3 regions of the Pseudarthrobacter sp. As-47 genome follow, and region 3 is predicted to be linked to each of the others. Evidence: riboswitches for the same ligand, from Rfam matches in the RefSeq annotation. Region 3 holds a riboswitch; each other region holds the start of a gene.
What was found. A riboswitch is a leader RNA that binds a small molecule or an ion and turns the genes downstream of it on or off. The one in region 3 is predicted to bind cyclic di-AMP.

Region 1 (9,768 bases), 1.8 Mb from region 3:
TGTGTCCGGCGTCGGCCAGCAGGGCAAGGCTGCCGGTCAGGAAGGAGCCGATGATCTCGGCGATCATCACGGTAAAGGTGATAGTGAAGACGATGATTAGTTTTCCGCGCTGAGCCGCCCCGTCGCCGGTGCCGTGGGCGTGGTCGTGCCCGCTCACGGATGGATCTCCTGGTTTACGGCCCCGGGCCGGGAGTATGCGGTTGTCTCTTGGGCGCAGTCAGGGTCGGCGCACTGGCAGATGGGGCCGACCGTGAGGATGGTACCGAGCAGGTCATCCAAGGCGTGGGCAAGGCGGGGATCAGAAAGTTCGTACCGGACGCGCCGCCCCACGGGCTCGGCCAGGACCAGCCCGCAGTCGCGCAGGCAGGCTAGGTGGTTGGAAAGAATTTGGCGGCTCACACCAATCCCTTCGGCCAGATCGGAGGGAAACGCCGGGCCGTTTCGCAGCGTGAGCAGGACAGCTGCCCGGGTCGGGTCTGCGAGGGCTTTGCCGAACCGGGCCAGGACCTCAGTGCTTGAGAGGATACGCATACGGGCAATCGTACAGATAAGGGTGGATTCAGAGAAGCCTGAATTGACGCGGTTCACTGGCCGTCCCGCTGCCGGTCTATCCTGCTGTCGCGTTCCTGCAGCTGGGCGAGCATGTCGTTGTATGCGTCGAGGTCTGCGTCGTTGTTCCGGAGGGCCGCGCGGTCGGTTCGCCGCATTTCCCTGGCGTCGGAGCGGGACCACATGATGGCGACGCCGATGGCGATGAGCAGGGTGGGGACCTCGCCGATGCCCCAGGTGATTGCTCCGCCCATCTGCTGGTCGGCCAGGGCCGGCGGTCCCCAGTCCCGGCCCAGGCCGGTGAACCAGTCCGGCTGCAGGAGAGTTGGTGAGCCCATGAGCGTCACCCCGAAGAAGGCATGGAAGGCCATGGTTGCCAGCAGCAGCAGGAGCCGCAGCGGATAGGGGGCGCGGCGGGGTACCGGGTCGGTCCCGATCATCGAGAGGATGAACAGGTAGCCGGTGATCAGGAAGTGGGCGGTCATTAGCTCGTGTCCGGCGTGTTCGCGCAGGGCGAACCCGAAGGCGTCCGAGTAGTAGAACAGGACGATGGAGCCGGCGAAGTTGGCCGCAACGAACAAGGGGTGGGTCAGGACCGCGGCGGGCCGGGAATGGACCAGGACCATGATCCATTCCCTGGGGCCGCGGGAGCCGTCCCGCCGTGGAGCCAGGGTGCGCAGGGCGAGGGTGACCGGAGCACCGAGGACCAGGAAGACGGGGACGACCATGGTCAGGGCCATGTGGTCGACCATGTGGGCACTGAAAAGTATGCGGCCGTAGACCGATGGGCCGCCGGAGGTGAAAAAGACCAGCGCCGCAAGCCCGGTGAGCCAGAGCACCGTCCGGATCCAGGGCCAGTTGTCCCCTCGCCGGCGCAGGCGATGCGCGCCCAAAAGGTAGAGGACGGCAGCGGTGGCGGCCACGGCAATCCACAGCCAGTCCGGCCGCCAGACGGTAAACCAGCGTTCGGGGGTCAGCTCCGGCGGCAGGGGGTATCCGGTGAGCACTTCTGCCGGGGTGAGGGCGGCGCGGATTTCCTCCCCACCGGGGGGAGGCGTTCGGCCCAATGCCGCCGCGAGGCCGCTGACGGCGCCCATGATCAGCAGTTCGGCGACGATGAACCGCCACAGCACCCTGCCTGCACCCGGCCCGTCTTTCCGGGTCAGGGCGGGGATGAGGCGGGTACGGTGCAGATATCCGATGATGCCCAGGATGATGACGGCGGCGGTTTTAGCCATCACCAGGACGCCATAGGGGGAGGTCAGTCCTTCCGGCAGCGGCATCCGGATTGAGGCGTTGATGACGCCCGAGGCGGAGACCAGGATGAAGGCGAACAAGGCCAGGGAGGAGAACCGGCGAAGGACCGCGGCTGTGTCCTTGCCCAGGGCTGTTCCGGCGGCGGCGAGGGCGATCAGTCCGCCGAACCAGAGGCACACCCCGACCAGGTGAAGGCCCAGGGAATTGGTGGCCTGTTCGTGGTCGGTGCCGCTGGAGGCATGGCCGATAAGGATGACGGGCACCAGTCCTGCGATCGCCAGCAGCGCGGCCGCGGCCAGGGGCCCGGGAGAACGGGCGCCGAACACCACTGTTGCCACCACCGCTGCGATGATCACGACCGACAGCCAGGCGCTTCCACTGGGCAGTTCTGTCATATAGGCGACAAGGCCCGCGGAAAATTCGGGGCTGCCGGAGACCGGGACGCCGGCGATGTCGGCGAAGCCCAGGACCAGGACCGCCAGCGCCGAGAAGGTCCAGATGATGCTGGTGGCCGAAACCAGGACCATGATCCGGGTAAAGGCGGGGTGCTCAGCGCCTGTTGTCGGGCCCTGCTCGTCATGGCGTGTCCTTGACGCCCGGCCTGAGCTTCTCAGGGTGGGCGGGATAATGAAAGCGGCAAAGACGAGTCCGCCGATCGTTGCCGCCGCCGCGAGGTTGTGCACCGTCTGTGCCAGGCCGTATCCCCACTGGACCAGCGCCCCGGGGTCCCGGGTCTCGGCCGGAAGAGTTCCCCTGCCGTAGGCGGTCGCGGCCAGAACCACCACCAGGGCGATTGCGCAGGCGGCTGCCAGCCAGACCGGTCGGGGTGAGACAGCGGGCCTCTCCTGTGAAGTGGAGACTTTGAGCGCCACAATACGTCCTAACCTGGTCCTGGCCCCTACGGAAGGGTGGGGATGGAGCGCGAAACGAAGCACAGCGCGCGACACCAGATTATCTGTAGAGTTGTTCACACGTTAAACGTGCGTGTCAAGGCGTGCACTCCCCCGGCGCCGCGGGCCTCCTGCACTTGCCGCACGTAACCGGGGGAACTCGAAGCTTTAGCGCGTAAAGGTAGCCTAGATGGATGATGCAGATTCCCCCCCGGGTCCCCGCCGGGCCGGAGTGTTCGGTCCGGCTCGTCGACGCAGAAAAAGTCGGCGCGGTCAGATCCAGGATGCCAGGAGATTCGGACGTAACCGACTTGGCGGTGATTTTCGGGCTGCTCTCGGACCCTGGCCGGGTCAGAATCCTGATCGCCCTTCTCGAAGGAGAAATGTGCGTCTGCGACCTGGCAGCAACTACCGGGCTGAGCGAGTCCGGCGTCTCCCACGCCCTGCGCCTGCTGCGCGGGCCGCGGGTTGTTCAGGTGCGCCGCTCGGGCAGGATGGCCTACTACTCTCTGGCGGATTCGCACGTCCGCATGCTCCTCGATCTCGGCTTGACGCACGTTGGGCATACAGGCAAGGACCGGTTGCGCATGGTCGAAGGCGGCCAGGCACCCTGACAGGGGCGGGCCTGCCCGCACAGTGCGACAGCCGGTGCTGCCATGTCTGAGCCCGAGATCACCGGTCCGGTCTGGCTTCCGTCGCTGCCGCCCTCGCTTCCTGAATACCTGGCGCCGAACCTGCAGCCGGTACCGCTGATCCCTGCCCTGACGTTGCTGGCCGCGGCGCTTTACCTGGCAGGGGCGATCCGTCTGTGGCGGCAGGGCCGGGGCTGGTCCGTGGTGCGGACCTGTTCCTTCCTGGTCGGCTGCCTGGCCATCATCGTGGTCATGGGAGCCGGCATCGAAGGGTACGGACTGCGGATGTTCTCCATCTTTATGTTCCAGCAACTGACCCTGATGATGGCCGTTCCGCCGCTGCTGGTCATCGGATCACCAGGAACACTGCTGTTGCGGGCAACACCCCACGGCAGGCTGGGCCGCCGCGTCCTCCAAGCCGCGCTATGGGGCCTGCGTTCCCGATGGGGACGCGTTGCTATTCACCCGGCCTTCATGGTCCCGCTGTTCCTGCTCAGCTTTTACGGCGTGTACTTCTCCGGTCTGGCGGACCTGCTGCTGCCAAACTGGTACGGCCACGTCGGCCTGGAACTGCTGTTCCTGATCTCCGGGATCCTCTTCACCGTGCCGTTGATTTCCGCTGACCCGCTGCCGAGCCGCCAAACCCACTTCGGACGGATGATCGATATCTTCGCGGAGATGCCGTTGCACGCGTTCTTCGGGGTGGTCATCATGATGGCCACCACTCCCATGGTTAAATTCTTCGCCGCGCCGCCTGCGAGCTGGAACATCAACCCCATGACGGACCAGGGCGTAGCCGGCGGATTGGCATGGTCCTACGGGGAATTACCCGGAGTGCTTCTGCTGATGTTCATCCTGGTCCGCTGGCAGCGTGAGGAAGCCAGATCCAACGCCAGAATTGAGCGGGCCGAGCTCACCGGAGGAACCCCGGAGCTGGACGCCTACAACAGCTACCTGCAGCAGCTGGCAGACAGACCTGAACCCCGTCGCCGATAAAGGGCCCGGTCAACTTGACCCGCGGGCCTGGTCATATGAAGATATCTGCAGATGAATTTTACGAAGCGTAGAACTGCGCCTTCCTTGCTGCTGTTATCAGATTGTGATAATTAGGTTTTCTTAGGTAACGTTAGTTCAGGCTTTCCTGTATTGAGCCCTCGACGCCGCACGCTCAGCCCCGCCGGCGGTGTCAGATCCGAACATGAACGGCGGGGGCGGAGGACCCACAAACGGCAGCTTGCTGCCTTGGGGTGAAGACGCACACTGTGCCGGGCCACGAGGGCCGGCTCCACGGGGCGTCCGGGCTTTCTCCTTGGCCCGAACCCGACAGCTAACTTCGCAGGCGACCCGAAAGGATTCCGCTGTGCCCTCCTCCCTCCATGGCCGCCGCCGCGCTCTGCCCAGTGACCGCTCCCGGCGCCGCGCCGGTGCTGCCAGAACTGCGCGCCGCGCCGTCCGTCCCGTGGCCCCGTCCCCGCGCCCTGTCTGGCTTCCCGGGGCCTCCGCTTTTGCCGCCGTCGTGATGCTTGCAGCCGGCATACCCGCCGCGCATGCCGGGCTTATTGCCGCCGGCACCGTTCCCGCCGCCGAGCCGGCCGCTGTGGAGGCAGCCCCGGCCATAACAGCGCAGGAACAGGCGGTCATCACTTATCCGCGCACTGACGTCGGGACCCGTCCGGCCGAACGGCCTGAGACGCCCGCGCCTGCCGCAACAGGATCCACCGCCGGGACCCCCTCCGCAGTTCCTTCCGCTGCAGCGGCGGCACCGCCAACGGTTGTGCCCGTGGATACCACCCTGGGCGCTCCGCTGGCCAGCATGTCCATTTCCTCTCCGTTCGGGTTCCGGACGAGCCCGATCACGGGCGCGTCCGGTGAATTGCATACCGGGCTGGATCTGGTGGCTTCGTGCCAGACGGCAGTGTTCACGGCCGGCTCGGGGACCGTCGTGGAAGCTGGATGGTCCCAGAACGGCGGCGGAAACCGCATCGTTGTCGATCATGGCAATGGGATGAAAAGCACGTACAACCATCTGTCCTCAATAGAGGTCTCCGTCGGTTCTGTGGTGGCCAAGGGCCAGCGGCTCGGCGGGGCCGGAACAACCGGAAACTCCACCGGATGCCACCTGCACTTCGAAATCGTCCGCGACGGCGTGACGGTGGATCCCCAGGGCTGGCTCCGGCCGTGACCCTCATGGAACCGGGCGACCAGGCGCCGGCAACGTCACCAATGCACCGGAAGCGGCTTTGGGCTGTTTTCTTCATAGTAGTGGCCCTCACCGCGCTGGGCTTCTTCGCTTTGGGCCGGCTTTCCGCGGCGCCCGCACTCGTCCCGGACTCCGGCCCGGACGCCGGATTTGCCCGGGATATGCAGACCCATCATGCCCAGGCGGTGGAGATGGCAATGCTGATTCGGGACAAGTCCGACCACCCCGAGGTCCGGGCGGTCGCCTACGACATCGCCACCGCGCAGCAGCATCAGAACGGGCAGATGTTCGCTTGGCTGCAGGACTGGGGACTGTCCCCGGCCGGGACAGCGCCGCCGATGGCCTGGATGACGGCAGATGGTACTCATGACGGGGCCGGAGCCGCGCATGGTGCCCAGGGGTCCGGCCCTGAAGGTGCCATGGAAGGCATGGCGACCCCGGAACAGATGCAGGCGCTGCGGGAAGCTTCAGGTGCGGAGGCCGATCGTCTGTTCGTTGATTTGATGATCCGCCACCATCAAGGAGGCGTCGCCATGGCCACCGCCGGTACCCGGCTGGCGGAAACCTCAAAGGTCCGGGACTTCGCTGCCCGTATCCTCGAAGCACAGACAGCTGAAATCACGGCCCTTGAAGAACTCCGAAGCCGACTCTGATCGCCCCAAAAAAGAGAGTGAGACCGCCGATGACCGGAAAACCAAAAGCCGGTGAGGACCGCAAAGCGCTCCTGGCAGCAGTGCAGGCCAAACAGCGGGCCGCTGACAGACGGCGGGCCTGGCTGATCTACGGCACCGGCGCGGCCGTCGTCCTCGCAATCATTGCCGCGGTGACCTTTGTCCTCGTAGGGGAGGTGCAGCAGCGCGAACAGCTCAATGCAGCGGCCGCACGGCCGATCGAGGGCGAGCAGGACTATCCGGACCAATCCAGGAACCACACCAGCCAGGCAGTCAATTATCCACAGACTCCGGCCACCGGCGGGGACCATGCGCCGGTCTGGACGAACTGCGGGATCTACACGGCCCCCGTTGAACAGACCCGGGCAGTGCATTCCCTCGAACACGGGGCCGTGTGGCTCACCTACCGCCCCGACCTTGCCCCGGACGAGCTCGCCGAACTGACCGCTTTGGCCGGCAAGCAGGACTACCTCCTGCTCAGCCCGGTAGCCGAACAAGCCTCCCCGGTTGTGGCAACAGCCTGGGGAAAACAGCTTGCCGTGGACAGCGGCAGCGACGAACGTCTGGCACCGTTTATTAAGAAATACCGGCAAGGCCCGCAGGCACCTGAGCCCGGGGCCGTTTGTTCCGGCGGCGTGCAGGGCTGACCTTGCTGCCGAACAAGGACCGGACGCCCCGGGCCTACGGATTCCTGCTGTCCTGGCGGTGGCTGGGCATCCTGGGCATGGCCGTTCTGTTCGCAGCGGCCTGCATGGGGCTGGGTAACTGGCAGATGGACCGGCGGAACCAGGCGGTCACCGAAATCCGCCGCGTCCAGCAGAACTACGACAAGCCGCCCGTGCCCTACGAAGAAGCCAGCCGCTACTTTGACGACCCGGACCCGGACGCCAAGTGGACCACGGTATCTGTCAGGGGCCAGTACATCGCCAACGACCAGCGGATCGTCCGGAACCGGCCCAACTACTCGGCCGCCGGATACGAGGTTCTGGTCCCGTTCCGGCTGGTTTCCGGTGAAACGATCATCATCAACCGGGGCTGGGTTCCCATCGGGAACAATCGGCCAGGCTACCCTGATACGGTTCCTGCACCGCCCCCCGGAACTGTCGCAGCAGTGGTGCGGATCAAACCATCAGAGGCCGACGTGGACCGGAGTGCTCCCGAAGGGCAACTGGCCAGCATTGACCTGGCCTCCTATGCGCGCCAGCTCGAATACCCGGTCAAGACCGGCAGTTATGGGCTCATGGCCTCCGAATCACCCCCGCCGGAGCTTGCCCCTCAGCAACTCGCCCCACCCAAGGTGCAGGAAGGATCCAACCTGTCCTACGCAATGCAGTGGATTACCTTCGGAGTGCTGGCCTTCGTCGGGTTCGGCTATGTAGCGCGGCAGCAGGCCCGCATCGGCCGGGAGGAACGTGAAGCTGCGGAACCGTCCGAACCTGGACAGCAGGCCAGCCCACAGGGCAAACCACGGCGCCCACGCTCCGATGACGAGGAAGATGCTCTTCTGGATGCCATGGGCCTCTAACAGAAAAGGCCAGCCACGTGTGGAGTTCCTGACTGCCAGCCTCCGTCGGACGGGTGGATCCGCTGCAGGGGCGACGACCGGACCATGGGCGGTCGTTTGCTCCGCTTGGCATCAAGGACTGAGCCCCCGGCCCTTGATCATCCTTCCACCAAAGCGACGGCTCACTGGCTGCCTACAGGGTGGGCGGCGCGGCAGTGGATAAGCCCGTCGTTTCTGACCTGACCGTTGCCGCCCAGGCCTACTTGAAGCTCCTCTACACCGCCGGTGAATGGTCGGAAGCGCCGGTCACTGTTGGATTACTGGCGGACCGGCTGGGCCTCAGTATGTCCACGGTCTCGGAGGGCATTGCAAAACTCGCGCGGCGGGATCTTGTCACACACGCCAAGTACAGCAGCGTCAGCCTCACGCCCAATGGGCGGCTGTATGCGCTGGTCATGGTCCGCCGACACCGGCTCCTGGAAACCTTCCTGGTGCAGACCCTTGGATACACCTGGGACGAAATCCACGACGAGGCCGCAAAGCTCGAACACGCGGCCTCCGAACACCTGATCGCCACAATGGATGAACTCCTGGAACACCCGTCCGCTGACCCTCACGGCGATCCCATCCCCACAGCCGACGGACAGATGCGCCGGCCCGGAGCCAGCCAGCTGACCGCCGCGCAGCCAGGACAAAACGCGGTTATTTGCCGGGTCTCGGACGCGGACCCGAAGTTGCTGCGTTATTTTTCCGCCCTTGGCCTCACCCCCGGTACCGAGCTCACCATCAGGGAGCGGAAGCCCTTCGCGGCAGGGACAACCTTCCACGTGACCCGCAGCGGGCAGGACATCACGCTCGGAACCGAAGCGACGGACGCGGTGTGGGTGGTCCCTGCCAGCAGCGGGGATTCCGCGTCCGGGTAAGCCCGGCTGTCCGATCAGGCTTGCCGGTGATGGTGAGAACGCAGGTCAGCCATGATCAATGTCGCGTTGGTCAGCGACTGTCGGTTGTCCCGAAATCTCCTTCACCGGACCCTACCGATACGGGTGGGCAGTACTGTCCCCAAATTTGGTGGTCGACAAAATGGAACTGAAGCCCTTAGCCCGGGGTTTTCATGGGGCGCCGGGTGCGGGGCGTGTTTAAGCAGGGAAAGGGTGCTCTGAGCTGGGAAAATAGTGGTTGTCGAGACCGTTATTTGCCGAGCGAGGGAGCACCCTTTCGATGCAAAAGTCTACCTTCGTTTTCCCGTCCCTGCCGGTTAGTTTCACCGGCCAGTCGCTGATCTCCCACGCCGGAGTTTCGGTGCTCACCGGCTTCATGGACGCCCTCGGTTTCGGCAGGCTGTGCGAGGACCGGCTGGGCCAGTTTGTCCCTTCCGGAGCGAAGCACCGGCCGGGACGGCTGGTTGGATCCCTTGCCGCGATGCTCGCCGCCGGCGGTGAACACGCTTCGGATCTGGACATTCTGCGGTCCTCACCTGGAGTCTTCGGTCAGCTGCCCTCCAACGCGACGGTGTCCCGGTTCTTCGAACGAACCGTCACGAACCCCGAGTTGTTTCGCTACGGCTTTGAGACCCTCACCCGGGAACTGCGAACCCGGGCCTGGAACGCCGCCGGAGCAAGGAACCCGGCCCTGACCGCAACAGCCTTGGACCCGCTGATCATCGACATCGACGCGACCCTGGTGACCTCCCACTCCGACAAGGAAAACGTCGCCGGAACCTACAAACGCGGCTACGGCTTCGCCCCCTTCATCGCCTCCTGTGATTACGGGGCCGGCAATGGTTCCGGGGAAATTCTCGCCGCCGTGCTGCGCCCGGGGAACGCCGGGGCGAACAGCGCTGATGACCACATCCGGGTCTTCCACACCGCCACAGCCCAACTGCCGGAGAGCTTCTTTACCGAGGCCGGGGCCTTGGCCGGGGAGAAGATCCTGGTCCGCACCGACAGTGCCGGGGCCTCCCGGAAATTCCTCTGGCACCTGCACGGCCTGGGCGTGCAGTTCACCACCAGCTACACCATCCCTTTCGGCAAGGCCCACATGGTCGACTGGATCAGCGACAAAC
Region 2 (9,768 bases), 1.8 Mb from region 3:
CAGGGAGCCCGGTTGCAGTGGTGGGGCGCCGCGTCCGGGCTCGACCCAAGCATAACGCTGGGAAACTCGCTCAGGGAGCCTGACGGTTTTGGTCGAATCACGTATGCCACCACTGCCGATGAACCACTGTATCTGCGGCTTGCGACACTGGAGGACTTTTCGGGCAAACGATGGCAGCCGGACCCACGCCTGGATTCGCGCCGGTCCGGCATCAGGGAGATGGGAAAGAGAGCCGGCCTTCCGGTCCGTAGCGGGAGTGTGATCACCACCCGGATCGATACCCGAAGTTTTACGAGTCCCTGGTTGCTGGCACCCTATGCCCCGGTGAGCATCTCTGGACTTGATGGCAGGTGGACATGGGACCCGCGAAACCTGACTGTGCTGTCGGCCAAGGGGGAGACAGCAGCCTGGCAAAGCTATCAGGTGATCAGTTCAACACCGGAGTTAACGAGTGAGTCACTGGCCGGCATGGGCCCTGTCAGGGAAGATGAGGTCGATGCCGGGTTCAGCTCCCTGCCCGGGGAGCTTCCACCCATCGTCAGGGAAACCGCACAATACCTCACCGAGGACCTGATCAAGCCCTACAACAAAGCAATGGCCATCCAAAATTACCTGCGGGGTGGCGACTTCACCTACTCCCTGCAGGCACCCGTCGAAGGAAACTACGATGGCACCGGCCTTGAAGTCATTGGACGGTTCCTTGAAGTAAAAGCCGGCTACTGCGTCCACTTCGCCGGAACCATGGCTGTCATGGCACGGCTGGCCGGGATCCCGAGCCGCGTCGCCGTCGGTTACGCCCCAGGGGACCCAACCGGGAACACCGTTATGGTCGGCGGGGAAGAGCTGCCCGAATTCGCCGTTGATTCCAAGGACGCCCATGCCTGGCCAGAGCTGTACTTCCGCGGTGCCGGCTGGGTTAGATTCGAACCGACTCCTTCCCGCGGAGTCGTCCCCGGCTATGCGCAGCAACCGGCAACTCCTCAAGGGCTCGCGGTAGAGGACGACTTCAGATCCGAAGGCTTGCCCGTGCCGGACATCGGGATATCCCCGACTCCTGCCCCAGGACCTCCAGGCGTCGGCACGCCGGGCACGTCCGCCCCTTCCGGTATGGATCGCAGCGTTTTCACGGGCGCGGTTTTGGCCCTGCTACTTCTGGCCTCCGCACCATTTCTGGTCCGCATCGTCAGATCCGGTGGACGAAAGCGCCGATTTCTCAGGTCAAGTCCGGGACAAGCAGCCAGCATCGCCTGGGCCGAGACGACCGAAAGCGCCGTTGATCATGGTTACCGTCCGAGCCCCGCGGAAACACCGCGGAATTTCACCAGCCGGCTGATGTATCAAGCCCGGTTCAACGGCCCGGCCATCGAATCACTGACCAGGCTCCGTCACGCTTACGAACTCCAGGTCTACTCCGCTGCTGCAAACGCGAAACCCGGCCCCGGGGCTCCAACATGGGCCGACGTTCAGGAAGTTAAAAGGGCATTACGAGATTCCAATACTCTTCCCGCACGTCTGGAAGCCAGGCTCCTGCCGAGATCGCTCCATGAGGGCCAGTTGCACGCCGACAAGAAGCAGTCGCGGCAGGCCGTACCCAAACTGTGACCGAGCGGCCGGTCTGGTCCTTGCGAACAGGCCGGTAGTTTAAAAACCGGCGTTCAGAGGCCCATGCTGCTCAAGAGATACTGAAGGCCGGTGATTCGCCGCCCCCAAGGCACCGAATCGCCGGCCTTCAGAAATTTATTAGCCTGCGCGTACGAAGGTGACAGCACCCTTTGACGTCATCCACGTCAGCGGGTGAACGGCGGTTTCGTTCTTGCCGTTCAGGCCGGAGCTGAGAACCTGGCCGTTGCCGACGTAGATTCCTACGTGGCCGGGCTGCATGACCATGTCACCGGGCTGCGGATCGGAGACTACAGTGCCGTAGTTCATGAACTGCATCGGACCGAGGTCTCCGACAGGGATGCCGGCAGCGTTAAGAGCGTTCTCGACCAGTCGTGTGCAGTCCTGGATCATGCCGATCTGGGCGTAGGCCGAGGAGACCATGGTGGCGTTGACTCCGCCTGCCGGGGCGGCTGCCGGCGCGGCAGCAGGGGCGGGGGTGACGGTGACTTGGGCCTTGGCCGGCGCTGCGGCGTTCGCGACGGCAGTCGCGGCGGGCACGGCCGCCTTGGGTGCCTGAACGGCGACAGGCGTTGGCGCTTCGATGACAGGAGCGGGCGTCGTCTTTACGGCGGGGCGCTCGTAGGAAATCTGGACTGTCGAGTCTGCGCTGAGCGGCGCCTGGACCTGGCTGGCAACCTCCAGGGTCGAGGCCGGCTCTGCCTCGCGCTGGGTCGGGGCATCTGCTGCCTGGGCTGCAACGCCACTGGTAAGAACGAGTCCGGAAGCTGCTGCGATGACGGCCGCCTGGCGGCCCACACCGCCGGCGTTGTCGGTGACGGACTTGGTCAGGACTGCAAGGGCGCTGGTGTGGACGGGGACCGCGCGGTGGCGGCCGTGAGCACGGCGAATGGACATGAAAGGGCCTCTCCCACTGCCTGCGGGGTTAGCTGTCGGATTCGGATGGGAGACACCCGGCCGCAGTTCCAGCACAAGGCAGGAGTCGCGGCTTCACCCCAAGGCCTGCCCGAAGCAGGCCACAATTGGTTTCCCCGTCTCTGCCGGACGAATGATGCGAACGGATCCCGAGGCAGCGGCAGAGTTAGGCAATCTGCTCAGGAGTGCCGCATTCTGAGACCGGCACGCGTCTGACCCTACTCGAAAACCCACGACGTTGTCACATTTGCATAACGCAGAGCCGCAGATCCTCTTATTGGATGCATAAAGGACGGCACTAAGGACCAGGGATGAACAATTGCGCTGCCGCCTCCATGTACTGCCCTGTGCCCGTATTCCTGTCCGGTCGGCCACGTAGTCATTTCGGGAGTCTGAAACACGCTCTTAGAAAACAGAAGACGAAGACGAATTGCATTTTCCGTCGGGCACTTGCGAGGAGGCTCTTGTTTAAGGGCTGCCTCTGGAACAGACCCCGCTGGTGGGCCTCACCGCTTAGTAAGGCAGGGCCGGCCCAACCGGATTAAGGCTGAGTTGTCCTGCACTTACTCGATGTCCTGGAACACGAGCCGTATCCTTTCTGAATGGATCCAATTCCATTGCTTCGAGAAACCCATGGGTGGCGCTGCGGCTGCGGTACCGTCTAGGGCCAGCCCTACAAACACCGCCGCCCCTGAAGCCGACATACGCCCCCGCCGCTGAACAGGAAAGCACCGCCGATGACACAAGCTCCGGCCGCCGTCACGCCCGCCGACTCTGAACGGAAGATACGCAGGATCATTTGGGTCGTCCTGGGAGCAGCCGTGGCAACCGGGATGATCTGGTACGCGGTGTTTAACGCCACGAAGTCAGCACCTGCCACAGCCGAGAATGTTATCTACCTGCTTGGTGACGGCATGGGCCGAACCCAAGTCACGGCGGGCAGGGAGCGTTTCTACGGGGCCGAGGGCAGGCTGGTGATGGAAACCCTCCCTGTTCACGGCTCCGTCAGCACCTACGCTGTGCAGAAAAAGTCCGGCCAGCCGGGCCAGGCCGACTTTAATCCGGAACTGGTTACCGATTCCGCCGCCGCAACCACGGCCTGGGCCTCCGGGATTAAAACCTATAACGCTGCCCTCGGGGTGGACGCCAAGGGGGCCGTGGTGCCGACGATCATGGAGTTGGCCAAGCAGGCCGGCTACCGCACCGGCAATGTCTCCACCGCCGAAGTTACCGACGCGTCGCCGGCCGGGCAGGTGAGCCACGTCCTGTCCCGTGGCTGCCAGGGACCCGACTACTCCGCCGACGCGTGCCAGGACACCGAGATCACCGGCAAACCGTTGCCTGCCAGTGATGTGCGGGTGACCCCGATCGCAGACCAGATTGCCCGCAACGGCACCGCGGACGTCATTCTCGGTGGCGGCCTGGGCCGCTTCGATGCCTCGAATGAAACCGCGCTGAAGGAGCAGGGCTACGCAATCCTGGGTTCAGTCTCCAACCAAATCCCTGCCACCCGGACAGCCCTGAACGCGGCCGCACAGGAGAAGGTCTTTGGCTTGTTCAACACGGGAAACCTGACCGTCGAAAAAGCCAAGCAGGACAACCCCGAAGATCCCGAGGCGAAGGAGCCCTCCCTGTCGGAGATGACAAAGAAAGCCATCGAGCTTCTTGACCGGAAAACCAGCGGCAAGGGTTTTTACCTGCAGGTTGAAGGTGCCTTGATCGACAAACGCTCCCACGACAACGACGCGGCCCAGACCCTGGAGGAAGTCAAAGCTTTCGACGACGCCGTCGCCGCAGCCCTGGACTTCGCCAAGAAGGACGGCAACACCCTGGTCATCGTCACCGCAGACCACGAAACCGGGGGTTTCAACATCATCGAAAAGGGCACCTTCACCAATGCCGAAGCAGCCGGACCCCCCGTCAACGTCGACTCCGGCAACCCCGCCAATAACTCCACCCCTACCCGGTCCGACGGAAACTCCAAGGACACGGACCGCTCAACCGGGATCACCAACGGAACCGGCGCAACGGACCCGAAAAACTTCGGCCCCGCCACCTTCCGGACCCCGAGCGACCCGCCCCACGTCAAGGACGGCTCCAAGGAAGCCAGTCTCTGGCTGACCTACGCCTCGGGCAACCACGCCGGCGCCGACGTGCCCGTGTACGCCTACGGCCCAGGCTCCGAGCAACTGCACGGCAGCGTGGACAACACCGACCTGTTCGACATCGTAGGTAACGCCCTGGGCGTCCTGCGCTGACCCTGGCGAAAAATCAGAACTGCAAAACTGCCACGGCCCGGGTCAAACTCGACGGGACTCCCGGCGGCCTGCAAACCGATCGGCCAAGTGATGCAGGCACACCACCGGGGGACCTCGTTATGGTCCGGAACAAACTGCGGCAACCGGTCGGTGCCAGGGCAGCTGAGCCCGGCAGCCTACTGCGCGCGCTTGTTCTTCACCCTTCGCCACTGGCTGGGGGCCGGCTGTGTACCTCTCGAAATGCGGGTGCGGAAACCCGCATAACTTCCCCGTGAATCTTCCCTAGCAGATTTTGGGCATGGGACGCTGGGGAATCGCTTGTGAATCAACGACTGACACTTGGCCCCAGCCAGTTTGTCAAGGAGGCAAGATGCCAGCCATCCCTCGGTGGTACACCCCAGCAGCTGTACGGTTCAGAACCGATTCCCAGACCTGGGGAATCGCCCCGCGCCAGGCGCTGCTGGTGGCCCTGCTTCCCTTTATCCTCGCCGTTGTCGCCGCGGCTACTGTTCCCTTCAAGGAGCTCTATCTCTGGCTGGTTGACGAGGATTCCCTGATCGAATGGCTCCAGGTTCTCTGCCTGCTGGGCGCATGCATCTTCTTGCCCCTGATCACCCTCCGCCTGCTCCGGGCCGGGCGTCTGGGCATCGCACTGCTCTATGGTGTGGTCACTCTCGGCGTCTGGTTTCTCACGGGCGAGGAGATCTCCTGGGGCCAGCGCATCTTTGGCTGGGACACCCCCGAAGACCTGGATGCGGTCAACCGTCAGGGGGAGACCAACCTGCACAACCTCCGGGGAGTGCAGGAGCTGGTCCCCTCCGCCATGCTCCTTGCCAGCCTGTACGGTGCATGTGCCCCGCTGGTGTGGGCAGCGGTCGGCTCACGGCGGGACGTTGCGCCCAAACACCTGCTCGTTCCACCGCTCTTTCTCGTGCCGGCCTTCCTGTTGGCCGCGGGCTATCGCCTGTTCCGCCTACTAATCTGGCCGGAACCGACTTTCGTTATCTCAGAATATGGCGAGGTGATGGAACTATGCCTGTACCTGGGGCTTGCGGTGTTCTGTTGGCTCAACCTGCGCCTCCTGCGGCAGCTGGAGCCGGCCCCGGGTGTGCAGGATCTATCTCGTCCCTTGCCCCGCAGGCCCTGACTGTCAGGCATGTGCAGTCCCATTGGCCAGCAGCATCCTGCGTAGCAGGGCCTCCCTCAAGGGCACTTGACCGGCCGGAAACCCAGCCAGACGGCACCACAAAGCGGCTATCGCTGGGGCGAACCCCGCGCCCCCGCTTCCCTTAGACACGCCTGGCCGGGGTCATCGGCCGTTTCCTCGCGGGTCTTCAACTCAAGTGCTCGGTCAACGTCCCGGGCGCCCCGGGAGGGGCCAAAAGGAACCGTCCTGCCGGGCAAGGACTGGTTGTAGGAAGAACGTCGTTTAGTGCAGGCGACCTCGGTGCATCCGCTTGAGAACTCAGGAGGGTTCGGAGACTGCTTGTCCGTTCCCGTCTGCACTACGCGCGTAATCGTGGGGTTAATACTGCAAAAGGAGTGTCTGCAGTGGCCTGCACGAGCGCTGAGGAGGGGAGTGATGGAGAGACGGGCAGTTAAAGCAAGGCCTCGGTGATGCTGCCCTCACTGCATTGGCTCCAAACTTTAAAGCGGGGCTGGCTCCAGACGTGCTGAGACCGGGAGCCAGCCCCACCCCGTTCGGCACGTGCTCCGGGACGAAGAAACAGGATCTCCCCCCACAAGGACAAGGAACACCCACCGCTGCACATTATCGGCCAAAACGGGGTGCCAACCAAACAGCATCGCGCAGTCCATCGCCATGACGGCGACTTTCAGGAGCCAAACGGTCGCAGGGTGTGCACAGGTAAGCCAATGCCTGTCTCCATCCGTGAAGGCAACATCCCGTCCGGGGGCAGCCCAGATCCAAGGGCTGCCGTCGTCGCCCTTGAAGGCGTGAGCGCCAATACCTGGGCCTGCATACTGACCCTTTGCGTGCAGGTGGTTCCGGCGTCAGCCGAATAGTACACACGGTACCGTCCGGTTCAACGCAGCACGGTTAGAAAAGCCAATGAAGCGCCAACGGAGAAGTTAGCCGCCATCGCAGGAGTCTTGACGGCAGCCAGTAGAAATGGGTCCGATAGCCGATCCGTCAGCGGGCGGCCTTTCTTGTGGTGTCTTTGCGGCATCCCGGAAGAGACCTGGCAACTGCAGGCAAGATAGGACCATGCTGGTTCCTTCCCGCCGCCGTCTGCGGATCGAAGTCTTGATAGTACTGGGACTGTCGTTAGGACAATCCGCCGTCTACTCCGTGGTGCAGCTTCTGGACAAAATAACCAGCGCGCCGCTGGCTCAGGGCACCTCCACACTCAACAACTCCCAAAGCACGCGCGAATACTTTGACCTGACATATCAGCTGCTGGAAATCTTCTTCGCGCTGGTACCTGTCGTTCTGGTGTTCTACTTCCTGACCGAGCAGCACAGAACGAACACCGGCAACGGCTACGGCAGTGTTTCGGCCTTCACAAGAATCGGTTTTAATTTTGCCCGCCCCGGAATGGACATGCTGCAGGGGCTCGGGCTTGCCGCCCTGATAGGCGTCCCCTCACTGGGCCTCTACGCGGTCGGGCGGGCACTGGGCATCACGACAGCGATCATTCCCAGCGCCCTGGACCCTTACTGGTGGACGGTTCCCGTGCTGGTTCTGTCAGCGGTGCGGCACGCGATCGTCGAGGAAGTCATCGTGGTGGGTTATCTGCTGGACCGCTTTGGGAAGTTTGGCTGGTCAGTGCCCCTGGCCATTCTTGCCAGTTCCACGCTGAGGGGCAGTTACCACCTGTACCAGGGTTTCGGGCCGTTTATTGGCAATGCCGTGATGGGCGTGGTCTTTGCACTGATCTATACCAAGAGCCGCCGTGTGATGCCACTTGTCATCGCCCACGCACTCCTCAACATTGTGGCGTTCGTCGGTTTCAGCCTGTTTGGAAGGGCGGTCGGGCTCGGCTAATTGACTCAGCCCTCGGTACTGGGCCTCCGCGCAAAGATTCCAGCCTTGTGCCGCCCTCATCACCCGTGCGTGAGCGCACTGCCAGTCTAATTGACCGCTGTGGGTGTGCTGACCGGCTGAGGTAAGGATCTGGGACATGGACCCCTTCGTTTGGGGGGACATTTATCGCGGTGGCCGTTCAGGTGCTCAGGCTGGTGCCCTGATGACCGGCAGTTGCAGTGGCTAAGGTCGAGGAACGAGCTGGTATGCGTAAAGCAGAGGCGCGTCCACGCTTGATGCTGTGAATTCCACGGGGCCCGATTGCGGAATACGGAGTTTAATACTTTCGCGGGCACCGTTGCAGGCAGCACCAAAGTCGATCAGCTCGCGTTCTTCCACGCGTGCAGTCAGGAAGGCTTTGCCGCCGCCGTCACATGCCAGCACAAGGGTGTAATTGCCTTCAGGCACGGTCAAGATGTTGCTGACGGGCTCCGCATCCAGGATTTTGCCGGCGCCCTCGGCCACTGCTGCGCCAGTGGTCGGGAGCGCGGTGGCCTCCCACGATGGGATATCAGCGTTCTCGACCGAAAGCTGCTGGGCGCAGCCCGAGAGTGCGACCGCGGCTGCAACGGCAGCGACACCTTGGAAGGCGTGCGTAATGGACAAGAATCGGAAGGGCATGTCTCCAACTTACCCGGAAATCAGAAGGGGCCGGTGGCAACCCTGCAGGGCTACCGGCCCATGATGCATCCTGAATGCTTAAGAGCTTTTCCCCTTGGATGCCGCCACTGCGACCGCTTGGATGCCGCCACTGCGACCGCGCCGATTAGTCCAGTTAGGGCGAACAGAATTCCTACGATCTGGTCTGTGCCGTGGACGCCGGGCGCGATAAATGTCACCCCAAGTAAACCCAGGAGTGCCATTGCCGCCAGACTGAAACGCCGCATGGATAACTTCCGGACGCACGACAGGGATGTGTGGGGGAGCAGCCGGCTAATACTGCACCACACAGCCCCAGCCATGGTTCCGCTCAATTGGTGAAGCTCCGGTCAAATAGCGGTTGACCGGAGCTTCGGTCCATTATGCCTACCTGAACCTTGTGGTTTGCTGGGAAGGCAGCACCAGGGCCAGACATTATCCACAGATAATTGCCTGACTCGCCAGGCCTGGCGTATTACACACCTGCGCTGGGGTCGGTCCGCCCCTGTATCCAATCCTGCAATTGTTGGGGAAGGTAACCCGGCGCCTGTGGTCCAGGGCCGTCCACGCTCGACGGTCCCAGGGCGGCGCAAAGTAGTTGATCTGACGTGCCAGCTGCTGGAGACGTCATTTTTCGCTTTCGTGCCGGTTGTGTTGATGTTCTGCTTTCCAACCGTCAGGGCCAGACGAAGTTGGGGGCCGGGGCTATGACCGTACATCCTCATTTTCTGGTGCCTTGCTCTGCTGCAGGGGCCCGGATTGCCCTGATCTTTGGTTGCCTCGCCTGGCCTGTACGCACAGTTTGGACTCCTACGGCAGCCGGAAAGTGTCCGGAAAGTGCCGGGGCGGCCGGCGGTAAAGGCGGCGCCTGTGACAAGACGCATCACCGTGGCAAACATTGAGGAAAGGGCGGCAAAAGCGGGGGAGTGAACTGCTCCCAAGGGCTGGAGACAAAGGCGCCGGCTCATTGGTGGACCGTATTTTGCCTGCCCCGCCAGGTGTCCTGCCCGCTGAGCGGTAGACTCCTTTCGTGCTGAATGAGTTTTGGAATGGTGCCTCTAAGTTTTACAAAGCCTTGGTGTTTGGTGCCATGGGGTTCATCGCCGCAGGCCTCGTTATTAGCATCCTGGGCAATGCTACGCAGAATCAGGGGCTGGCTTTCGCTTCTTTGCCCGTGATCGGAATTGGTCTGGTTCTCCATGCGGTAGGAGTCGCGGTACGCGGGCACCAGGTCCGCAAGATGATCAGGTAACGCGGGCCGCCGCCGGCTCAGCACTGGTACGGAGGCCC
Region 3 (9,768 bases):
CGACCAGCCGCGGGCCCGGGTCCTCCGGGGTGCCGAAGGACCGGAACCAGGCCGGCCCGAATGCCTCGATCTGGGCGATCCGCAGGAGTGTTTCGGCGTTCAGGACCAGGACCGGGCGGGTTTTTTTCCCCTCCGGGGTGCGGCCCCCCTGGACCAGGCGGGCGCGTTTGGTCATCGGTCGGGCCAGGCCGCCGTGGAGCAGGGAAACCAGGGCACTGGCCTCGGAAGCGACATACCGGGCAGGTACCGGCAGCACCGGAACACCGGCCGCCCGCAGGTGTCCTTCGGTCTCCGACCCGGCATGGGCCGCATACGTTACCGGCTTCAGGCCCGTCAGTGCGGCCCCGTCCAGGACCTCGGCGAGGTAGTGCCGGATGACATAGGCGTCTTTAGCGGCACCGATTTCCCCGTCGCAGGCATTCACGACCAGCTCCGTCCGGTTTTCCAGCGCTGCGGTGAGTTTCACCGCAGTGCTGAACGCCGAACCGCTCCGGCCGGTCAGGCCGGCCTCATGCAGCGCCGGCAGCAGGTTCAGCGCCATGGCTGTTGTCCAATCTCATCACGGCGGGTCTCATCGGGTTGCCGGCCGGTCAGCCGGTACACCATCGCGGCAGCACCTGCGGCCAGGCACGCCACGCCCACCGCCCGGAGGATCCAGGCGCTCCCGGTGCCCATGGTGATGCCGTGGACTATTGCCGCCGGCCACAGCACGTAGCTCAGCGCATGGACCCGCGCCCACCAACGCTCAGGGATGCGGTGGCGCAGCACCGAGGTTACGGTCACCGCGAGCAGCAGGTCGAAAGCGACCGTGCCCAGCCCGATCCAGGCCCGTTCGTAGCCGGAGGTGAACGGCGCCACGACCGATACCCAGCCAATGTCGACGTAACCTTCCAAGACGGCAGTGACGATATGGACCAGCACAAAAAGCATCATTCCCAGTGCCAGGTTCCGGTGGAGTCCGGTCACGACCGTGGTGCCGATCCCTGCCGGCCGGCGACGCCCGGAAGTCACAACACCGAGAATGAACGTCACGGTCAGCAGCACCGAGGCCGTGACACCGCTCGCCCGGGAAACGAACCAGAAAACCTCGCTGACCGCCGGGCTCACAGGGCCCGGGCCGGGTCGTGCGAGGCAGGCCAGTTCCCGGTCCTCACGGTCGAACCGTCCATGGCGTGCAGGCTGGCATCGATGCCGTGGGCCCGCAGCCAGGAAGGCGCCTGAGCGCCCAGGACAATGGCGGCGGTCGAGGCGGCGTTGGCTTCCAGGGCGGTCGCGCCCAGGCAGGTCACTTCGGCCCAGACCCGCTCCGCCGGAGCGCCGGTGCGCGGGTCGATGATGTGATGGGCGGTCCCGGAACCGCTGGCCCACGCCCGGTCCCTGGTTGAGGACGTCGCCACAGCCTGGTCCGTGATCGTGATGACCTGATCGGTGCGGCCGCCGCCGTGCCCGACACGTACCAGCCAGCCGGCCTCCGGCGGTGGGCCTGCTACGGCAATGTCCCCGCCAAGGTCCACCAGGAAACCGCCCGGCAGGGTCTCACCCAGCAGAGCCGCGATCCGGTCAGCGGCGTAGGCTTTGGCGCTGGAGCCAAAGTCCAGCACCGTGCCGGCCGGCATCACCAACAACCGCACATCGGGCGTGTAGTTGATCTGCCGCCAGCCCGGCGCCGGTGCCGGATCACCGGGCACCGTCCAGGCGGCCCTGTCTTTGACCACTGCCATATCGTCATCGTAACCGGCTCTGAGCAGGGCCGCTCCGACTGTCGGGTCGACCAGACCGCCGGTGAGGGCCGCGGCGTCCAGGGAGGCTTGAAGCACCTCACCGAGCAGGGGGCTAAGAACCAAAGCCACCGGGGCCCGGGACGAACGTGCAGTGATCGCCGCCACTTCCGAATCGGCCCGGAACCGCGAGGCGACGGCATCCAGGCGCTCAAGCCAGTCCCGGGCCGTGCGCACAGCATCGTCCAGGGCGGATGGGTCTGTCGCGTGCACGCCGACGGTGGTGCCGATCGCATCAAACCCGGCGGCCGGGAATGCTGCCACGCTCAGGAGGCTCTGGTCGCTGTTTGCGGTACGGCGCCGGCCGGGGCGTTCTGCGCGGCCTGGACTTTCCCGAACGTCCCTGCCGCGGCGGGCGCCGGTGCCTGCTGCACCGCCGCCGCCACCTGACCGGTGGTGGACTGGTGCTGCACCGTCGCCAGGCCTGCACCGACACCAGCAGTCGCAAGCCCCGCGAGCACCATCCCTGTCACCGTCCAGCGCCGTACCGCGCCCAACGCCCGAACCCGTGAATTCACTACCGCCGTCATCGCATCTCCTTCCGATACCATCAAGGCTCCCACATGCCCAATAAGAGATACCTGAGATAAACCTGTGTACCGTCTGTGAGGGATTCCGGCCCGCCCGAAGTTTTCGGGGAAGCGATTGGCTATTCCAGCACCCCACCACGCACAAACCGACCGACGCTAACGGCACTAACCGGCGCTACACCATCATCAATGCCGCGACCGTCCGATTCCAACGGGCGGGGGCATTAACCCGCGGCAAATCCGCGCCCCAGCCAGTTGCAGTTCCTTAGCGTCGGATATTCGACGAATTCACAAGTCACCCCTATGTGTGCGTCATGGCGCACGTGGGCCTGGCGTCACGGATTGGATTGCGGAAATGCCCATCACCAGCAATGTAGCTTGGGACGAACAACTCCGGGCTTCAAGGGCAGGGACACAGCCCAATACATCGAGACGGTCAAGGCCACAGCCAGCCGTTGCGCTGTCTGCCGGCGATCTCTTGGCTTCGGAGCGGCCTTGTCCCTGATGGTATTCATCACCGAAGGCTGTGATTTGGAGGGCATATCGTCCCTGACCTTCGATCCTGCCGTCTGTCATCTGCAGTGTCAGGCACCCGGGCTGAGTGCGCGCGAGGCGGTGGAGGTGGTGGAAGACGTCACCTCCGTTGGTGCGCGAATGGTTCTGAGCGGGGGCGGGTTGGGAAAGACCGACATAGCCGTGCTGGCCTACACCCTGATGCCGAATGTTGTTGTTGGCGAACCGCGTGGGGAGATGACGTCGGCGCTGGTCTCGGTCCTGCTCAAACACGGATTCGAGATGTCTTTCAGCGCCAGCTATAGCGAAATCCTGCAGTAGGCTGTCCCCTGCCCGGAACACCTGCACCTGCATCGTGGCCGATGGTGAAGTGGTTTAACTCCATGTTGATGGACTCCTGATGTGTTCCCAGCAACTGAACAGAAGGAACCGCAATGACGCCGCCTGGCTGGAAGCTGCCTGCGCCGGGCGCGTCCTGGTCATCAGCGGCGACAACCTGACCGATACTGGCCTGGAGCTGACAGCAGCAGCCCGCCTCGGCACACTGGTCACCGGAATCGTCCCGGCGTTCTGGAAGCCAGCGGTGACCATGACATGACTAAGCCCACGGAACATGAACAAGCAGGAAACAGGCCTGTTGGGTTGGATGTTGCCGCCCCGGGAAGGGGACGCAAGTACTTCGCTGCAGCGCCGGAAAATGGGTAAGCACGTGGCCCGGCCACAATACCTGTTGGCGGAACCGCCATGGGAGGTGCCTGAGGACAAGCCCTGCCGTTGTTAGGGCCCGGTGATCTGCCTAATTAGGCGGCCAGAGATCCGCCGTTGACTGCCCTGAGGATTTAGACGGGCAACCGGAATAATTTTGCAGCCGCGAAGCCTTGGAAGCGGCTGGCACTTTGATGTCCAGTCTGGGGATGTACCTTTCCCGCGCAGCGCTGGCTGTGCTGATAGGGATGGCGTTCGTGTTTCTTAGGATAGGAGGCCCGCTCGAATGGCTTGGCCGCGCGGCCAACAAGTAGGACGAGGAGAGCCGGACCTGTCCACCAAAAAAGAATCCGTGGCACCATTTTCTCTCCCGCCGCTGCCGCCATCGGTCTGGGATAACGAATTTGTAACTTATGCGAACCGTCGTTAGTCTTGGTATGCATACCCCTACCGGTATGCATGGGCCGCTACGCCAAACCCCGCCGGCGGCCGATGACCATGACCTTCTCAAGGCGGGCGCGGAGGATCCACTTACGGCGCGCGAGAGCGCACCTTGGGGTGAAGCTACTTGGCGGCTGCGTTAGCGCGCGTCCCCAGCAGCCGGACAGTCCACTCGTCCGAATCCGACAGCTAACTTCGCCGGCGCCGAGAGGACCACTATCTTGTCTGCCCAGCCCAGACACGGCCGTCGCCGTGCCCTTCCTGCTCCCGGGCCGCGCCGCCGACTCCGTCTCCATGACGCTGCCGTTCTGCTCCGCAGCCAAAAGTGGGGTGTTTCAGCCGCCGTCACGGGAATGATTGCCCTGACTGCCCTTTCGGCCGCGCAGGCCGACTCGGGTGCTCGCGCCGAGGTTCCGGGCCAGATCACCACATCCGCGATTCCTGACTTTGAGGCTGCAGTATCTGCAGCGCCGAGCGCGGTCTTGACCTTTGACCGCCCGGCAGTTACGTCCCAGCCCGCCCCAACTCCTGCACCGGCAGCACCGGTGGAGGCCGCCGGAACGGTTGCGGCACCGGCCCCTGTGGCACCGGCGGCTAAGGCCGCCCCGAGCGCGCAGTCCAAGGGCCTGAGAGCCCCACTGGCCGCCATGAACGTGAGCTCGCCTTTCGGATTTCGTGTCAGCCCCATTACGGGAGCTGCAGGGGAACTGCATACCGGCATCGACCTGACAGGAGCATGCTCGACGGCGGTGTCCGCTGCCGGTGGAGGGAAAGTCGTGGAGGCAGGCTGGAGCCCGTATGGCGGCGGCAACCGGATCGTTGTGGACCACGGCAACGGGTTGAAGACCACCTATAACCACCTGGCCAGCATTGGTGTTTCTGTTGGGCAAACAGTCGCGCAGGGCCAACAGATTGCGGGCGTTGGTACGACCGGGGCGTCAACTGGCTGCCATCTTCATTTCGAGGTCATGGTGAACGGAACGACCGTCAATCCCTCCGCCTACATCTGATAGCGGACCGGACTTCCTGCTTCGAATCCGTCGGATCGCAGTTGTTTTGATGAAAAGCAGACCCGCACTGTCAGCAACCTTCCGAACACCGGACCCTGTTGTGTAGGGTCAGGGCGCTCCCTGGCTTCCTCGGAGGTGGGGACTGTCTTTCGCGCGCTTCGTACAGGTTCTGGGACCAGTCAAATTCGGCGGCCGCGTCCTGCTGCAGTCCCTCGTCAAAGAGTCTTCGGCCGCGGACCGAGGGCCCGCTTACAAGTCGTAGCGGTCAGCGGTCCTAACAGCCTGAAGTTCGGCATTCACTCCGGTCACGTACTATAAGTGCATACACGCGCACTTTTGCATTCAAGGTGTCGGGCCGGATGTTGTCTGTTCTGAGGAATGTCACGTACGGGCGGCTGTTCGTGGCGCAGATCGTGGCGCTGATCGGCACGGGCCTGCTGACGGTGGCTTTGGGGCTGCTGGCGTATGACCTGGCAGGCAGCAATGCCGGGGCCGTTCTCGGTACGGCGTTGACTATCAAGATGCTGGCCTACGTGGGCCTCGCCCCGGTAATCAACGCCCTGGTGGCGCGGTGGCCAAAGAAGCGGGTCCTGATCGGGGCGGATCTGATCCGGGCAGGAATGGCGTTGTGCCTGCCCTTCATCACCGATGTCTGGCAGATCTACGTGGTGATCTTCCTGCTTCAGTCAGCCTCTGCGACGTTCACCCCGGCGTTCCAGTCCCTTATCCCCACGATCCTCACCGACGAGCGGGATTACACCCGGGCCCTGTCGCTGTCCCGGCTGGCCTACGACATGGAAGCGCTCGTCAGCCCGGCCGCGGCGGCGCTGCTGCTGACCGTGCTCAGCTACAACAACCTGTTCCTCGGCACCGTCGCCGGATTCCTGTTCTCTGCCTTTATGGTGGCAATCACTGTCCTGCCGAAGGTTCAGGCCACCGCAGCTCCGCAGACCTCGCTGTGGCACCGGACCACCTTGGGCACGCGGATCTTTTGGCGCAACCGGCGGCTGCGGTCCCTGCTTGCCCTGAACCTGGTGGTTGCCGCCCCGACGGCGCTGGTACTGGTGAACACCGTTGTTTACGTCCGGGACGTTCTGCAACGGCCGGACACGGATCTTGCTCTGGCGCTGGCCTGTTTCGGTGTGGGTTCCATGATCGTGGCGTTGTCAGCCCCACGGGTTCTGGACCGGTTCGGGGACCGGGCGATGATGCTCACCGGCGCCGCGGTCATTCCGTTTGTCCTGGCCGGAGCGGCCGCGCTGACCCTGGCCGGCGTCCCGGGGACGGGGTGGTGGCTGCTGCTGGGCCTGTGGTTCCTGCTCGGCGCGGCCAACGCGACGATCCTTACACCGGCGGCGCGGCTGCTGCGTGATGCCTCCACCGAGGACACCCGGCCTTACGTGTTCACGGCCCAGTTCTCCCTCTCCCATGCCTGCTACATCCTGACGTATCCGCTGGCTGGTTGGGTCGGCGCGGTCGCCGGTTTGGGCTGGGCTGCGGTGGCGCTGACAATTATTGCGATGATAGGCAGTGCAGGAGCATTCGCCTCCTGGCCCCGGCATGACACCGCAGCAGCCATGGAAGCGGCGGGAAAGGAGCAGAGCGTTGAGCAGCCAGCCCCACGGCACACCCCGCCCCGCCCCTGACACCCCTTCCCTGGTCCACCCGGTAACCCCCGGGCCGGAGCTGCTCGAAACCGCCGCAGGGACGCTGCGGATGCTCGCCGAACCGACCCGCCTGCACCTGCTCTGGCAACTCTCCCAAGGCCCCAGAAGCGTCACCGAGCTCACCGCCGCAGCCAACGTTCCCCGGACGGTAGTCAGTCAGCACCTGGCCAAACTCCGTCTCAGCGGGCTGGTGGACACCCGGAAAGACGGCCGACACGTCATCTACTCCCTCCATGACGGACACCTGGTACGGCTCATCCGCGAAACCTTCAACCATGCCGATCACCGCATCACCGGTGAGCCCGCCCACGGCTGACCAGTAGCTTGCCGGTGAACGTCCAGCCGCAACATGCCACGCCACTCGCCGTAGGGCTGTGGCGTTTCCTGCGCGCTGGTGTGGTCACCGCCTTGGTTGGCTATCACCGTCCCCATCTTTGGGACAGCCTCACGGCGGAAATCGTTGTCGGCTTCGTCGCGGGTCAGAATTGGGGGAAGGGCGTTAGTGAGCGCCAGCGTGGGCAATGGCTAACTTCCCAACCGCACTCAGCCGGTTCCCGCTGCTGCCTGCTGAAGAGACACTGTACGGAGAAGCGCTGTGCGCCCGCCTGAAGTAACGTCGTACTATGACAGCGCTTCAGCCGAGGTCTCCTGTGACTAAACCGATTGCGACCGAATCAGTCCGAGCGGCGGAATCAGTAGACCCCGCGCGGGGCGCGCTGAAGGCACGCGGGCGTCCGTTGTGGAAAACGGTCAGCGCTGATCTGCTGGACGCGGTCCTGGGTGGGGCGTTTGATTCAGGCTTTCCCGGTGAGCTGGAGTTGGCGCAGCGATACAAGGTCAGCCGGGGAACTATCAGGGCTGCGTTGAAGCCATTGCGGGATGCGGGGCACATCACCGCACATCCCGGTCAGAGACCGACGGTAGTGGCCGGCAGCAGCACGGCCTATGGGCCGATTTACAGCGTTTTAGCCTCCATCCGTGAGTCAGGAATGAAGCACAGCAGCGTGGTGCTGGAGCAGCATAACGTTCAGGACCCGGCGGTGGCGGCACGACTTTCGTTGGGTGAACAGGCGGAGCTTTTTCACCTATCAAGAGTGCGTCTGGCCGACGGGGAGCCTATCGGACTGGACCAGGTCTGGCTCCCTGCCGAGGTGGCTGGGGAGCTGGTCAATGTGGATTTCACAGACACCGCTTTGTATGGCGAACTGGACCGCCGCTGCGGCATCGTACTCGATGGCGGCACTGAGCAGCTCACCGCCGTCGCAGCGAGCCCTGCGCAGGCCGGTCATCTTGGATGTGCGGAAGGCACCCCGCTCTTGCTCATCGAGCGGACCGGATGTTACCGGGCCCGGACGCTGGAGTTCAGGCGCAGCTATGTGCTGGGGGAAAGGTTCGCTATTTCGACGGCGTTCGGGTGCAAGGCGGTTCCGGGCAGCCGTGACTAGCACGGACGCGGGACGGCCGGGTGGGGTGAAACGGCGCCGGCAAGGCAGCGGGACAGTGCGCCGGTATCCTGCTTACCCTTCAGCCGGGGTAGCGGCCGCTGTCTGTGGCTGCGGGACGGGGCACCGATCCTCGGATGTGGCGCGTTTAAGGAAGGCCCAAAGTAACAAGCTGATGGAACCGACGGCCAGCAGCGGTTGGAGGGGCTCGAAGTATTGCACCGCACCGGAGCTTCCCAGGGCCAGGAGTACCAGCTTGTTGCAGACAGGGCATCCGACGGCGAAGAACGAGACGATGGTGCCGGCTGCTCCTAACCGCTCTTTGCCTTCGGCGGCCGGGGCCGGGATGCGGGCCACGTAGGTAGCAACGACCAGCCCCGTCAGGGCCGCTGTAATTCCCAGAACCGGGAAGGACCACCAGGTGGGAGGGATCTCGCGGCTGAACAGGGGAGTGTCGATGAGTTCGGTGGGTACTGCGATCACCAGATAGGTGAGGGCTGCGGCTGCGGCTGCGGCCTGCCAGCGGCGGCCGGGCCACTGGGCCAGAGCTGATTTCAACGACACTCGCGCGCTCATCGGTTCTCCTCGTTCTTTGCTGCTTCTGACGTCGCCTCAGCATCGCTGCCGGCGGGACGGTCGTTCCGCTGGTTCTTGAAGTACAGGGCGGCAGCGACTGCCAGTATGGCCGCGGCCAGGAGCGCGAAGACGGTGTTCGGAACACCGGAAGCTGCTCCGCTGACGGTGGATTCGAGCTGGAATTGGTCGGTGACGGTGAGCACTCCGCCAAGCCCTGCGGTGCCGTCTGTGACCAGCAGCAGGACCCCGATGCCGATGGAGAGGGCACCGGAGATGATCATGACCCAGGAGTTGGACCACCGGCCGATGGTTACCGGCGGTGGCCGCAACCAGCGGCGGCCCGGAATGCCGAGCCTGTCCCACAGCAGGGACAGCGCAAACAGGGGCAGTGCCATCCCGAGCGCGTAGACCGCCAGGAGGATCCCGCCGTACAGGGCGTTACCGCCCACTGCCGCCACGGTCAGAATGGAACCAAGAATCGGTCCCGTGCATACCCCGGCGATGCCATAGACAGCGCCGAGTGCGAAGACTGAAAGACGGGATGAACCGGTCCGGGCGTTGTTACGGAGGAGTGACGGCATCCGGAGTCCGGCGACCTGGGCCAGGCCCAGTGCGATCACGAGTCCGGCGCCTGAGGCGATGAGGATGCCGCGGTGCTGGGTCACGAGAGACCCGAGCGTTCCGGCGAAGACCCCCAGCGGCACCAGGGTGGAGAGCAGGCCCAGATAGAAGAGGGCGGTCCGCGCGACGAGCCGGGTCCTGGTGGAGAATGCGTAGGCGAAGAAGGCCGGCAGCAGCAGGGCCGAGCAGGGGCTCAACAGGGTGAGGATGCCCCCCAAAAACGCGCCCGCGTATCCGATAACCATTACTGGGATTCGGCCTTTTTAAGCGCGGCGTCAATGGCCTTTTCGAAGGTTGCCAAGGGCTGCGCACCGATCAGGGGTGTCTCATTGACCAGGAAGGTGGGTGTTCCGGTGGCGCCCAGGGATGCCGCTTCCTGTGCATCCTTGGCAACGGCCTGCTGCAGTTCCTCGGAGTCCAGGTCGGCTTCGAACTGCGTCAGGTCCGGTACGCCGGACTCTTTTGCGATCTGCACCAGACGCTCC

Region 1: it holds a riboswitch for cyclic di-AMP, as region 3 does, so the genes downstream of both, AC4BCK_RS00780 (M23 family metallopeptidase) here and AC4BCK_RS08895 (M23 family metallopeptidase) in region 3, are expected to answer to the same signal.
Region 2: it holds a riboswitch for cyclic di-AMP, as region 3 does, so the genes downstream of both, AC4BCK_RS00835 (NlpC/P60 family protein) here and AC4BCK_RS08895 (M23 family metallopeptidase) in region 3, are expected to answer to the same signal.

The regions. Positions count from the first base shown of each region.
Region 1 is NZ_CM177088.1:155,234-165,001, reverse strand. It holds gene AC4BCK_RS00805 (cation diffusion facilitator family transporter) at 1-157, opposite strand, end outside; gene AC4BCK_RS00800 (ArsR/SmtB family transcription factor) at 154-531, opposite strand; gene AC4BCK_RS00795 (bifunctional copper resistance protein CopD/cytochrome c oxidase assembly protein) at 585-2,678, opposite strand; gene AC4BCK_RS00790 (ArsR/SmtB family transcription factor) at 2,891-3,310, shown strand; gene AC4BCK_RS00785 (cytochrome c oxidase assembly protein) at 3,353-4,324, shown strand; cyclic di-AMP (ydaO/yuaA leader) riboswitch at 4,511-4,684, shown strand; gene AC4BCK_RS00780 (M23 family metallopeptidase) at 4,689-5,510, shown strand; gene AC4BCK_RS00775 (DUF305 domain-containing protein) at 5,516-6,181, shown strand; gene AC4BCK_RS00770 (thioredoxin-like domain-containing protein) at 6,211-6,846, shown strand; gene AC4BCK_RS00765 (SURF1 family cytochrome oxidase biogenesis protein) at 6,924-7,724, shown strand; gene AC4BCK_RS00760 (metal-dependent transcriptional regulator) at 7,919-8,626, shown strand; gene AC4BCK_RS00755 (IS1380 family transposase) at 8,925-9,768, shown strand, end outside.
Region 2 is NZ_CM177088.1:169,611-179,378, forward strand. It holds gene AC4BCK_RS00830 (transglutaminase TgpA family protein) at 1-1,602, shown strand, start outside; gene AC4BCK_RS00835 (NlpC/P60 family protein) at 1,741-2,517, opposite strand; cyclic di-AMP (ydaO/yuaA leader) riboswitch at 2,521-2,717, opposite strand; gene AC4BCK_RS00840 (alkaline phosphatase) at 3,273-4,793, shown strand; gene AC4BCK_RS00845 (hypothetical protein) at 5,164-5,940, shown strand; gene AC4BCK_RS00850 (hypothetical protein) at 6,669-6,818, shown strand; gene AC4BCK_RS00855 (CPBP family intramembrane glutamic endopeptidase) at 7,021-7,800, shown strand; gene AC4BCK_RS00860 (DUF6023 family protein) at 8,023-8,460, opposite strand; gene AC4BCK_RS00865 (DUF3188 domain-containing protein) at 9,509-9,730, shown strand.
Region 3 is NZ_CM177088.1:1,925,247-1,935,014, forward strand. It holds gene AC4BCK_RS08865 (NADH-ubiquinone oxidoreductase-F iron-sulfur binding region domain-containing protein) at 1-541, opposite strand, end outside; gene AC4BCK_RS08870 (ferric reductase-like transmembrane domain-containing protein) at 532-1,107, opposite strand; gene AC4BCK_RS08875 (FAD:protein FMN transferase) at 1,104-2,042, opposite strand; gene AC4BCK_RS08880 (hypothetical protein) at 2,045-2,308, opposite strand; gene AC4BCK_RS08885 (hypothetical protein) at 2,687-3,142, shown strand; gene AC4BCK_RS08890 (hypothetical protein) at 3,222-3,419, shown strand; cyclic di-AMP (ydaO/yuaA leader) riboswitch at 3,997-4,183, shown strand; gene AC4BCK_RS08895 (M23 family metallopeptidase) at 4,615-4,977, shown strand; gene AC4BCK_RS08900 (MFS transporter) at 5,337-6,623, shown strand; gene AC4BCK_RS08905 (ArsR/SmtB family transcription factor) at 6,583-6,960, shown strand; gene AC4BCK_RS08910 (GntR family transcriptional regulator) at 7,295-8,089, shown strand; gene AC4BCK_RS08915 (hypothetical protein) at 8,162-8,662, opposite strand; gene AC4BCK_RS08920 (cytochrome c biogenesis CcdA family protein) at 8,659-9,528, opposite strand; gene AC4BCK_RS08925 (DsbA family protein) at 9,528-9,768, opposite strand, start outside.